3 regions of the Variovorax sp. SPNA7 genome follow, and region 2 is predicted to be linked to each of the others. Evidence: riboswitches for the same ligand, from Rfam matches in the RefSeq annotation. Region 2 holds a riboswitch; each other region holds the start of a gene.
What was found. A riboswitch is a leader RNA that binds a small molecule or an ion and turns the genes downstream of it on or off. The one in region 2 is predicted to bind glycine.
Positions count from the first base shown of each region.

Region 1: it holds a riboswitch for glycine, as region 2 does, so the genes downstream of both, gcvT (glycine cleavage system aminomethyltransferase GcvT) here and RZE77_RS06580 (ABC transporter substrate-binding protein) in region 2, are expected to answer to the same signal.
Region 3: it holds a riboswitch for glycine, as region 2 does, so the genes downstream of both, RZE77_RS03450 (D-amino acid dehydrogenase) here and RZE77_RS06580 (ABC transporter substrate-binding protein) in region 2, are expected to answer to the same signal.

Region 1 is NZ_CP138513.1:3,692,142-3,695,406, forward strand. It holds gene RZE77_RS17320 (TRAP transporter large permease) at 1-787, shown strand, start outside; gene RZE77_RS17325 (hypothetical protein) at 934-1,482, shown strand; glycine riboswitch at 1,514-1,604, shown strand; glycine riboswitch at 1,617-1,729, shown strand; gene gcvT (glycine cleavage system aminomethyltransferase GcvT) at 1,775-2,953, shown strand; gene gcvH (glycine cleavage system protein GcvH) at 3,001-3,265, shown strand, end outside.
Region 2 is NZ_CP138513.1:1,440,254-1,443,518, forward strand. It holds gene RZE77_RS06570 (NADPH-dependent FMN reductase) at 1-204, opposite strand, end outside; gene RZE77_RS06575 (hypothetical protein) at 318-1,112, shown strand; glycine riboswitch at 1,242-1,373, shown strand; gene RZE77_RS06580 (ABC transporter substrate-binding protein) at 1,544-3,133, shown strand; gene RZE77_RS06585 (ABC transporter permease) at 3,155-3,265, shown strand, end outside.
Region 3 is NZ_CP138513.1:766,473-769,737, forward strand. It holds gene RZE77_RS03445 (FIST signal transduction protein) at 1-201, shown strand, start outside; gene RZE77_RS03450 (D-amino acid dehydrogenase) at 219-1,520, opposite strand; glycine riboswitch at 1,611-1,717, opposite strand; glycine riboswitch at 1,769-1,838, opposite strand; gene rfbB (dTDP-glucose 4,6-dehydratase) at 1,945-3,027, shown strand; gene rfbD (dTDP-4-dehydrorhamnose reductase) at 3,024-3,265, shown strand, end outside.

The sequences.
Region 1 (3,265 bases), 2.3 Mb from region 2:
GATCGGCGAGCTGTTCATTGCGGGCTTCGGGCCGGGCATCCTGATCAGCCTGGCGCTGATGCTGTTCGTCTGGGCCTTCTGCAAGTGGAAGGGCTGGGGCAAGAACGACGGCGACGGCCGCATGCCTTTCTTCAAGGCGACGTGGCAGGCCGGCTGGGCGCTGCTGATGCCCGTCATCATCCTGGGCGGCATCTACGGCGGCATCTTCACGCCCACCGAAGCCTCGGCCGTGGCGGTGCTCTATGCGCTGGTGGTGGGCGTGGGAATCTACCGCGAGATCAAGCCCACGGACCTGTACGTCATCCTGCGCAAGTCGGTGCTGTCGTCGGCGGTGATCATGTTCATCATCGCCAACGCGGGCCTGTTCGCGTTCCTGATCACGCGTGCAGGGGTGCCCGACGCCATCGGCCACTGGCTGCAGGAAGTGCTGAAGTCGCCCGCGATGTTCCTGCTGGGCGTGAACGCGGCGCTGTTCGTCATCGGCATGTTCATCGAGACCAGCGCGGCCATCATCGTGCTCGCGCCCATCCTTGCGCCGGTGGCGGTGCACTTCGGCATCGACCCGGTGCACTTCGGGCTGATCATGGTGGTGAACCTGGCGCTCGGCATGATCACCCCGCCTTTCGGCGTGAACCTGTTCGCGGCCTGCACGGTGGCGCGCATCTCGCTCGACCGGATCGTGAAATACCTGGTGCCCTTCGTGCTCGTGATCCTGGCCTGCCTGATGGTGATCACCTACGTGCCGTGGATATCGCTCGCGCTGCGCGACCTGGCGTACGCCAAATAGCGGAAACAAGGCGAAAAAGAAGAAACGGCAGCCTGTTCGCAGGCTGCTTTTTTTTGTGCGGCGGTTTCCCTGTAAGGCAAACGTTTCATGAAGATGTCACCGCTTGCAACGATGCTTCAGCCCTCGATCCCCAAAGCTGTGGCGCCATGTTTCCCACCAAGACCGACAAGGCACGCGACGAACTCCAAGGCCGCGAGCGCACGCTGAGCCAGCGCGAGCGCGCCTTGCTGCTGATGGCCGACGGCCGGCGTTCGCTGACCGATTTCAGCCCGCTTTTCGCCAGCCGCACCGAAGCCGAGCAGGCGATCCAGGCGCTGATGCGCCAAGGCTATCTGCAGGACGCGCAGGCGCTTGCTGCCACGGCGGCGCAAGCCGTGGCGCAGCCGCCCGCCCCGGTACCCGCGGCCGACCCGATCCGGCTCGCCACCTCGGCCGACAACTTCGACGGCAAGCGCTCCCTGGCCACCACGCGCATGTTCCTGTTCGACATCTGCGAGCGCATGTTCGTGCGCCGCGACCCCAAGTTCGCGCTGCAGATGCGCGACGCCCTGCGCGAGGCGCGCGACCGCGGCGCCATGCTGACCATTGCCGCACTGATGCTCACCGAGGTCGAGAAAGCCGCCGGCGCCGAGCGGGCCGAATCGCTGCGCGAGCGCATCGACCGGCTGCTGCCGCCGGCCGAGACCGTGCACTGAGCCGCAGACCGGGCGGCCGCGATCCACTACACTCCTATGGTCAGGAGAGAGCCCCGCCAGCCGGGGCCGCCGAAGGCGCAGGGGTTTCCCGAACGCTCAGGCAAAAGGACTGACACAGCGCTGGCGCATGCCGGCGCTTCCTTGCTGGAGAGAGGCCGCTGCATCCCAAACCATGCACCGGCCCACCGAAGGAGCAAACCCCGATCGTGGGGCGAATCTCTCAGGTAAAGCGGACAGCAGGGGTGGCCCATGGCTCGCGCCATGGAATTCGTCTGCCCCTTTGGAGTGCCCCGTGGCTGCTTCCTCCGACTCCTCTTCCGCCGAACAACTCCTGAAGACCCCGCTGTACGACCTGCACGTGGAGCTCGGCGCCCGCATGGTGCCGTTTGCGGGCTATTCGATGCCGGTGCAATACCCCGCCGGCCTCATGGCCGAGCACAGGCACACGCGCGACGCGGCCGGTCTGTTCGACATCTCGCACATGGGCCAGCTGCGCCTGGTCTGCCCGGACGCCGCGGCCGCCTTTGAAACCCTGATGCCGGTCGACGTGATCGACCTCGCGCCCGGCAAGCAGCGCTACGGCCTGCTGCTGAACGACCAGGGCGGCATCCTCGACGACCTGATGTTCTTCAACGAGGGCCACGGCTCGATCTTCGTGATCGTGAACGGCGCCTGCAAGGTGGCGGACATCGCCCACATCCAGCAGAAGATCGGCGCACGCTGCGATGTGCAGCCCATGCCCGACCACGCGCTGCTCGCGCTGCAGGGGCCGCAGGCGGCCGTGGTGCTGGCGCGGCTGTCGCCCGGCATCGAGCGCTTCGTCTTCATGACCGGCGGCGCGGTGCAGATCGGCGGCATTCCGGCCTTTGCCACGCGCAGCGGCTACACCGGCGAAGACGGCTTCGAGATCTCGGTGGCCGGCCAGAATGCCGACGCCCTCGCCCGCCTCCTGCTGGCCCAGCCCGAGGTCAAGCCCATCGGCCTGGGCGCGCGCAATTCGCTGCGGCTGGAAGCCGGGCTGTGCCTCTACGGCAACGACATCGACACCACCACCACGCCAATCGAAGCCTCGCTCAACTGGGCGATCCAGAAGGTGCGCCGCACGGGCGGCGCGCGCGAAGGCGGCTTTCCGGGCGCGGCCAGGGTGCTGGCCCAGCTCGCCGCCGCCACGGCCGGCGCCGCGGGCCACACCGACCACGACACGCTGAAGCGCAAGCGCGTCGGCCTTGTGGCGCTGGAACGCATTCCGGTGCGCGACGGCACCATGCTGCAATCCTTCGAAGGCAAGGACATCGGCTTTGTCACGAGCGGCCTGCTCGGCCCGACGGCCGACCGCCCGATCGCCATGGGCTACGTGGCCACCGCGTTTTCCGAGCCCGGCACGCGCGTGCAGGCCATCGTGCGCGGCAAGCCGGTGCCGATGGAAGTCTCGACGCTGCCTTTCGTGCCCACCCGCTACTACCGCGGCTAGGCGCTGCGCCCCCGATCATCATTTTTTTCCACGAGGAGTTTTCCACCATGAGCATCAAGTACACCAAGGACCACGAATGGGTCTCGGCCGAAGGCAGCGCAGCCACCGTCGGCATCACCGTGCATGCGCAGGACGCGCTCGGCGACGTGGTCTTTGTCGACCTGCCCGAAGTCGGCAAGAGCTTTGCCCAGGGCGAGGTGGCCGGTGTCGTCGAATCGGTCAAGGCCGCGGCCGATGTGTTCATGCCCGTGTCGGGCGAGATCACCGAAGTGAACGAAGCCCTGCGCGCCGATCCCTCGCTCGCCAACACCG
Region 2 (3,265 bases):
CAGCGCTTCCATCGCCGCGGGCGCGGTGCCTTCGGGGTATTCCTTGTACATGCGGTCGAGCATCGGCAGGCCGACGGCCTTGGCGTCGATCAACTCGGCCTCGGCACCTCGCGCGTTGAGGCCCGCCACCAGGTAGTCCGCCAGGCGAATGCCCATGCGGTCCGAGCGGTACGAGCCATAGAACACCAGGATCCTGTCAGCCATCTTTTGCTCCGTTCGAGGCCAAGATGGCCGTGGGGCGAAGGCTACAACATCGGCCCGCCCGCACCGCAATTGGTTGCAGCATCCTGTGGGCGGGCTGGCTACCATGCCGGTCCATGAACCCGTTGCCCATTCTTCGCACTGCCGCCTTGCCGATGTTCGTCCTGCTGCTTGCGGGGCATGCGGGCGCCGCGCCGTCGGCACAACTCTTCGATGCGGTGAAGAAACCGGAATCGCTGGATGCGGACTGGCGCGCGCGCTTGTGTGCGCTGCTGCCGCAGCCCTGCGATCCGCAGGCGCTGGGCCTGTACCGGCCGCGCGGCGCCGCAGCGGGCGACTATGCGGTGTTCTCGAGCGAGCCGCTGGCCATGGCGCGCATCAAGCGCGTCGCCGCCGGCACGTGGCAGCTGAACCGCCTGCATGACTTCAGCGGCTATGCGGCCGCACTGATGAAGAAGGCGGCCACTCCCGGCATGGCGGATTCGCGCATCTCCCTCGCGCCGGCGCTCTATCCGCTGGCCGAAGGGCGGTGGGCCGCGGCCGTGCTCCAGACGGTGTCGGAGATGTACTCGGGCGGCGGCGCTTCGTTCAGCAAGGCCGACTTCGTGCCGGTCGAGGACGCGAGCCGGGCCGTGTACGAAGGCATTCCTTTTTCGTGCTCGAAGATGGTCCGCGCCTGCTTCAGCGAAAGGGAATACAAGCAGTCGAAGCACTGCCACGACGAGAGCAGCGGCAGCCTTCGCATCAGCTACGGCGAAGCTGCGAGCCCGGGCGAAGCCTACAGCTGGCAGTACACATGGCTGCAGAGCGAATGGCCGCAGAACACGCCCGCCAGCGACACCACCACCACACGCCTTCACTTCACCGCCAGGACCACCGAAAGGGCGAGCTTCTGCGGCGGGCCGCAGTAGCGCAAGCGTTCGAGTGGCACGCATTCTGCTTGGAAGAATGCATCCAGGAGAAATGCCGGCTCGATGCTTCGAGTTAGTGCATTACCGAAGGCGACAGCCCATAACGCTCAGGTCCCAAGACTGGATATCTCGATCAACGCTGGAGAGCGCTGCCCGGAGCCCTGAATAGAAAAGGCCTCCGAGGGCAGCCGCCGAAGGGGCAAGCCATGCGCGATGAGCGTGCATGGTGAATCTCTCAGGCCAAAGGACAGCAGGGGCATCTCGCGCAATGCGCGGGGTGGCCTTTGCGCGCTTCCGGAGCCTTCTTCTTCATGACTCTTGTTCGAGCGCCTCGCGCGATTTTTCCTCTTCTTCTTCCACCGGGGCGGCCGCGCTGGCACGCCTGATCCGAAGTCCCGTTCCTCACGATTTTTTCAACCGGAGAACCGAAGATGCTGTCGAAAAGAAACCTGAAAGCCGTTGTCGCGGGTGCCATGCTGGCCGCTGCATTCGCAACCACCAGCGCGTTCGCGCAGGATGCGGCCAAGGTGCTGCGCCTGGTGCCGCAATCCGACCTCAAGATCCTCGACCCGATCTGGACCACCGCCTTCGTCACGCGCAACCACGGCTATGCCGTGTACGACACGCTCTTCGGCGTGGACGAGCAGGGCAAGGTCAAGCCGCAGATGGTCGACAAGTACACCACCAGCGCCGATGGCAGGACGTGGACCTTCACGCTGCGCAAGAGCCTCGAATTCCATGACGGCAAGCCGGTCACTTCGGAAGACGTGCTGGCGTCGCTCAAGCGCTGGGGCCAGCGCGACGGGCTGGGCCAGAAGATGTATGCCGCGCTCGACAAGGCCGAGGCGGTCGACGCCAGCAGCTTCAGGCTGGTGTTCAAGGACGGCTTCGGCATGGTGCTCGATGCACTGAGCAAGCCTTCGTCGAACCCGCCGTTCATCATGCCGGCGCGCGTGGCCGCCACGCCGTCCGACAAGCAGATCGACGACGCCACCGGTTCGGGCCCCTACATCTTCAAGAAGGAGGAGTACCGCCCCGGCGAGAAGGTGGTCTACCTGAAGAACACCAGGTACGTGCCGCGCACCGAGGCGCCTTCAGGCACCGCGGGCGGCAAGAACGTGTACGTCGACCGCATGGAATGGATCATCCTGAAGGACGCGCAGACACAGGCCAATGCGCTCGCGAACGGCGAGGTCGACATGATCGAATGGCTGCCGCCGGAGCAGTACACGGCGCTCAAGAACAACGCTGCCATCACGGTCGACAACCCGATCCCGAAGGGCTCGTTCGCGCTGCACCTGAACCACGTCATTCCGCCCTTCGACAATCCGAAGATCGCGCAGGCCGCCATCATGGCCATCAACCAGGAGGCGCTGATGCGCGCCCAGATGGTGCACAAGGAGCTCTACAACAGCTGCGCCTCGGTCTACCCGTGCGGCACGGCGTTCTCCAGCGACAAGACCAGCTACTTCACCGGCAAGCCGCAGTTCGAGAAAGCCAAGGCGCTGCTCAAGGAAGCGGGCTATGACGGCAAGCCGGTCGTGCTCATGTATCCGGCCGACTTTGCGCTGCTCAACAAGTTTCCGCCGGTGATGGCGCAGCTGCTGAAGCAGGCCGGCTTCAACGTCGACATGCAGTCGATGGACTGGCCCACGCTGGTCACGCGCCGCGCGCGGAAGGATCCCGTCGACAAGGGCGGCTGGAACCTCTTCATCACCGGCTGGGGCATTGCCGACAACATGAACCCGATGTTCTATGCGCCGCTCACGGGCAACGGCGAGAAGGGCTGGTTCGGCTGGGCCACCGATGACAAGCTCGAGCAGCTGAAGTCCGACTTCCTGGCGACGGCCGACGAGCCGAAGCGCAAGGACCTGGCCACGGCCATCCAGCAACGCGTGTACGACACCGGCATCTACGCACCCATCGGCGAATACAAGCCGCTCACGGCCTACCGCAAGGGCGTGGTGAGCGGCGTGGTGCGCTCGCCGGTCAATGTGTTCTGGAACATCAAGAAGAGCTGAGCGCGCTCGTTCGCCAAACCCATGCTGATCTTTCTTGCGCGCCGCATCCTGTCGACCGTGCCGGTGCTCGTCATCGTCGCGCTGATCGTGTTCCTGATGCTCCGGCTGGCGCCCGGCGATCCGGCCGCCGCC
Region 3 (3,265 bases), 670 kb from region 2:
CGCCGCATCGCGGGCGCCGTGTACGTGAGCTGCTCGGGACGCGGCGGGCCGCACTTCGGCGCGCCGGGCGCCGAACTGCAGATCGTGCGGCACGCGCTGGGCGACGTGCCGCTGGTCGGCTTCTTTGCCGCGGGCGAGATCGCGCGCCACCACCTGTACGGCTACACCGGCGTGCTGACGGTGTTCACCAGCAAGGACTGAGCCTCGCCCTCTGGCATTCAGGCCGGCTGCAGTACGCGCGCCGCCGGCGCAGGCATGCCGGTGAACGCAAAGTCGACCTCGGGCGCGAGTCCGCTCACGATGCGTGCAATCGACTTGCCCGATCCGCAGGCGTGCGTCCAGCCGAGCGTGCCATGGCCGGTGTTGAGGAACAGGTTCGGCAGTTTCGTCTTGCCGATCAGCGGCACGTTGCTTGGCGTCGCGGGGCGCAGGCCGGTCCAGAACTGGGCCTGCGTGGTGTCGCCGGCGCCCGGAAAGAGCTCCTCGACGCGCCGCACGATCGCCTCGCAGCGCACGCGGTTCAGGTCGCGGTCGTAGCCGTTGAGCTCGGCCGTGCCGGCAATGCGCAGGCGGTCGCCGGAAGCCGAGGTGTAGCGCGAGAACACGAGCTTGAACTCGTCGTCGGTCAGCGAGACCTGGTGCGCCCTGGACGCGTCCTTCACCGGCAGCGTCACCGAATAGCCCTTGGCCGGATAGATCGGCAGCCGGATGCCCAGCGGCGCGGCAACGATCGGGCTCAGCGAACCCATCGCGAGCACGAAGGCGTCGCTGCGGATGCGCTGGAAGCGGCCTTCGCTGTCGGTGGCTTCGACGTGGTCGATGCTGCCGCCGGCCTCGCGCAGCGCGGTCACCGTGTGGCTCATGAGGAACTTCACGCCGGCCGCGGCCGCGCGCTTCGCCAGCTCGCGTGCAAAAAGATTCGCGTCGCCGGACTCGTCCTCCGCCGTGTAGGTGGCACCCGCCAGCTTCGGGCGGATGTGGGCGAGGGCGGGCTCGATCTTCACGGCCTCGTCGGCAGAGATCACCTGGCGTTCGCAGCCGAGTGCGCGCATCTGCTCGGCGGGCTTGAGGGCGCCGTCGAACTCCTTCTGCGTCGTATAGAAGTGCAGGATGCCCTGCGTGCGCTGGTCGTATTGCAGGCCGGCGTCGGCGCGCAGCTGCTGCAGCACCTCGCGGCTGTAGGTGCCCAGGCGAACGATCTGCTCGATGTTGTGCCGGGTGCGCGCCGGCGTGCATTCGCGCAGGAACTGCAGGCCCCAGAGCCACTGGCGCATGTCGGCGCGGATGCGAAACAGCAGCGGGGCGTCTTCCTTGCCCAGCCATTGCAGCACCTTGAGCGGTGCGCTCGGATTGGCCCAGGGCTCGGCATGGCTGACGGAGATCTGCCCGCCGTTGGCAAAGCTTGTTTCGGCGGCCGGCGTGGCCTGCCGGTCGATCACGGTCACTTCGTGGCCGAGTTGCTGGAGATAGTAAGCAGAAGTCACGCCGAGCAGGCCGGCGCCAAGAACGATCACACGCATTTCAAGTACCTTTGAAGATTGGCACTCGAACGGCGGACTTGGTGTGCTACTGATTCAATAGCGAGCAACCGGACGAACGCCGTCCAAGTTGCCGCTCCCCCTGTCCTTGGTACCTGAGAGATTCACCTGTTGCACCTTGCAACGGGTTTGCTCCTTCGGTGCATCACGCGAGGTGATGGCTCTCCAGACGGCTTGTCAGTTGATGCAGTACATGCCACGACACTCTTTGAAAGAACTTCAAGGAATCTGTGGGCTGACCTGAGCGTTTATGGGAGTTTGCGCCTTCGGTGGAGTAGTAATAAGTACTACTCACTCTCCTGCAGTGAAACGATTGTAGGCGGGGACCGCAAAGCCGCCAACCATGAATTTTGACAATTCGGACCAATGGGATAATTGTCATTGATTCGAAACTTCGGGGAGACTCATGATCCTGGTAACCGGCGGCGCGGGCTTCATCGGCGCCAACTTCGTACTCGACTGGCTGGCGCAGAGCGACGAGCCTGTCGTGAACCTCGACAAGCTGACCTATGCCGGCAACCTCGAGACGCTCGCGTCTCTCAAAGGCGACCCGCGGCACCTCTTCGTGCAGGGCGACATCGGCGACAGCGCGCTGGTTGACCGCCTCTTGGCCGAGCACAAGCCGCGCGCCATCGTGAACTTTGCCGCGGAATCGCACGTCGACCGCTCCATCCACGGCCCCGAGGACTTCGTGCAGACCAACGTGCTGGGCACCTTCCGCCTGCTCGAGTCCGTGCGCGGCCACTGGAGCGCGCTGGCGGCCGAGCAGAAAGCCGCCTTCCGCTTCCTGCACGTGTCCACCGACGAGGTCTACGGCTCCCTCTCCAAGACCGACCCCGCCTTCACCGAAGAGCACAAGTACGAGCCCAACAGCCCCTACTCGGCCAGCAAGGCCGCCAGCGACCACCTCGTGCGCGCCTGGCACCACACCTACGGCCTGCCGGTCGTCACCACCAACTGCTCCAACAACTACGGGCCCTTCCACTTCCCCGAGAAGCTCATCCCGCTGATGATCGTCAACGCCCTGGCCGGCAAGCCCCTGCCCGTGTACGGCGACGGCATGCAGGTGCGCGACTGGCTCTACGTGAAGGACCACTGCAGCGCCATCCGCCGCGTGCTCGAAGCCGGCCGCCTCGGCGAGACCTACAACGTCGGCGGCTGGAACGAGAAGCCCAACATTGAGATCGTCAACACCGTCTGCGCCCTGCTCGACGAACTTCGCCCGCGTGCCGACGGCCAGCCCTACAAGGCGCAGATCAGCTACGTCACCGATCGCCCCGGCCACGACCGGCGCTACGCCATCGATGCGCGCAAGCTCGAGCGCGAACTCGGCTGGAAGCCCGCCGAAACCTTCGACAGCGGCATCCGCAAGACCGTCGAGTGGTACCTGGCCAACGCCGAATGGGTGCGCAACGTGCAAAGCGGCGCCTACCGCGAATGGGTCGAGAAGCAATACGACGCCGCACCCGCGGCCAAGGCTGCGGCATGAAGCTGCTGCTGCTGGGCAAGGGCGGCCAGGTCGGCTGGGAGCTGCAGCGCAGCCTCGCGCCGCTGGGCGAGCTGGTCGCGCTCGACTTCGACAGCACCGACTTCCACGCCGACTTCAGCCGTCCCGAGCAGCTGGCCGACACCGTGCGCAAGGTGCGCCCCGACGTCATCGTCAATGCCGCGGCCCACACCGCCGTCGACAAGGCCGAGAGCGAGCCCGAGTTCGCCCGCACCCTCAA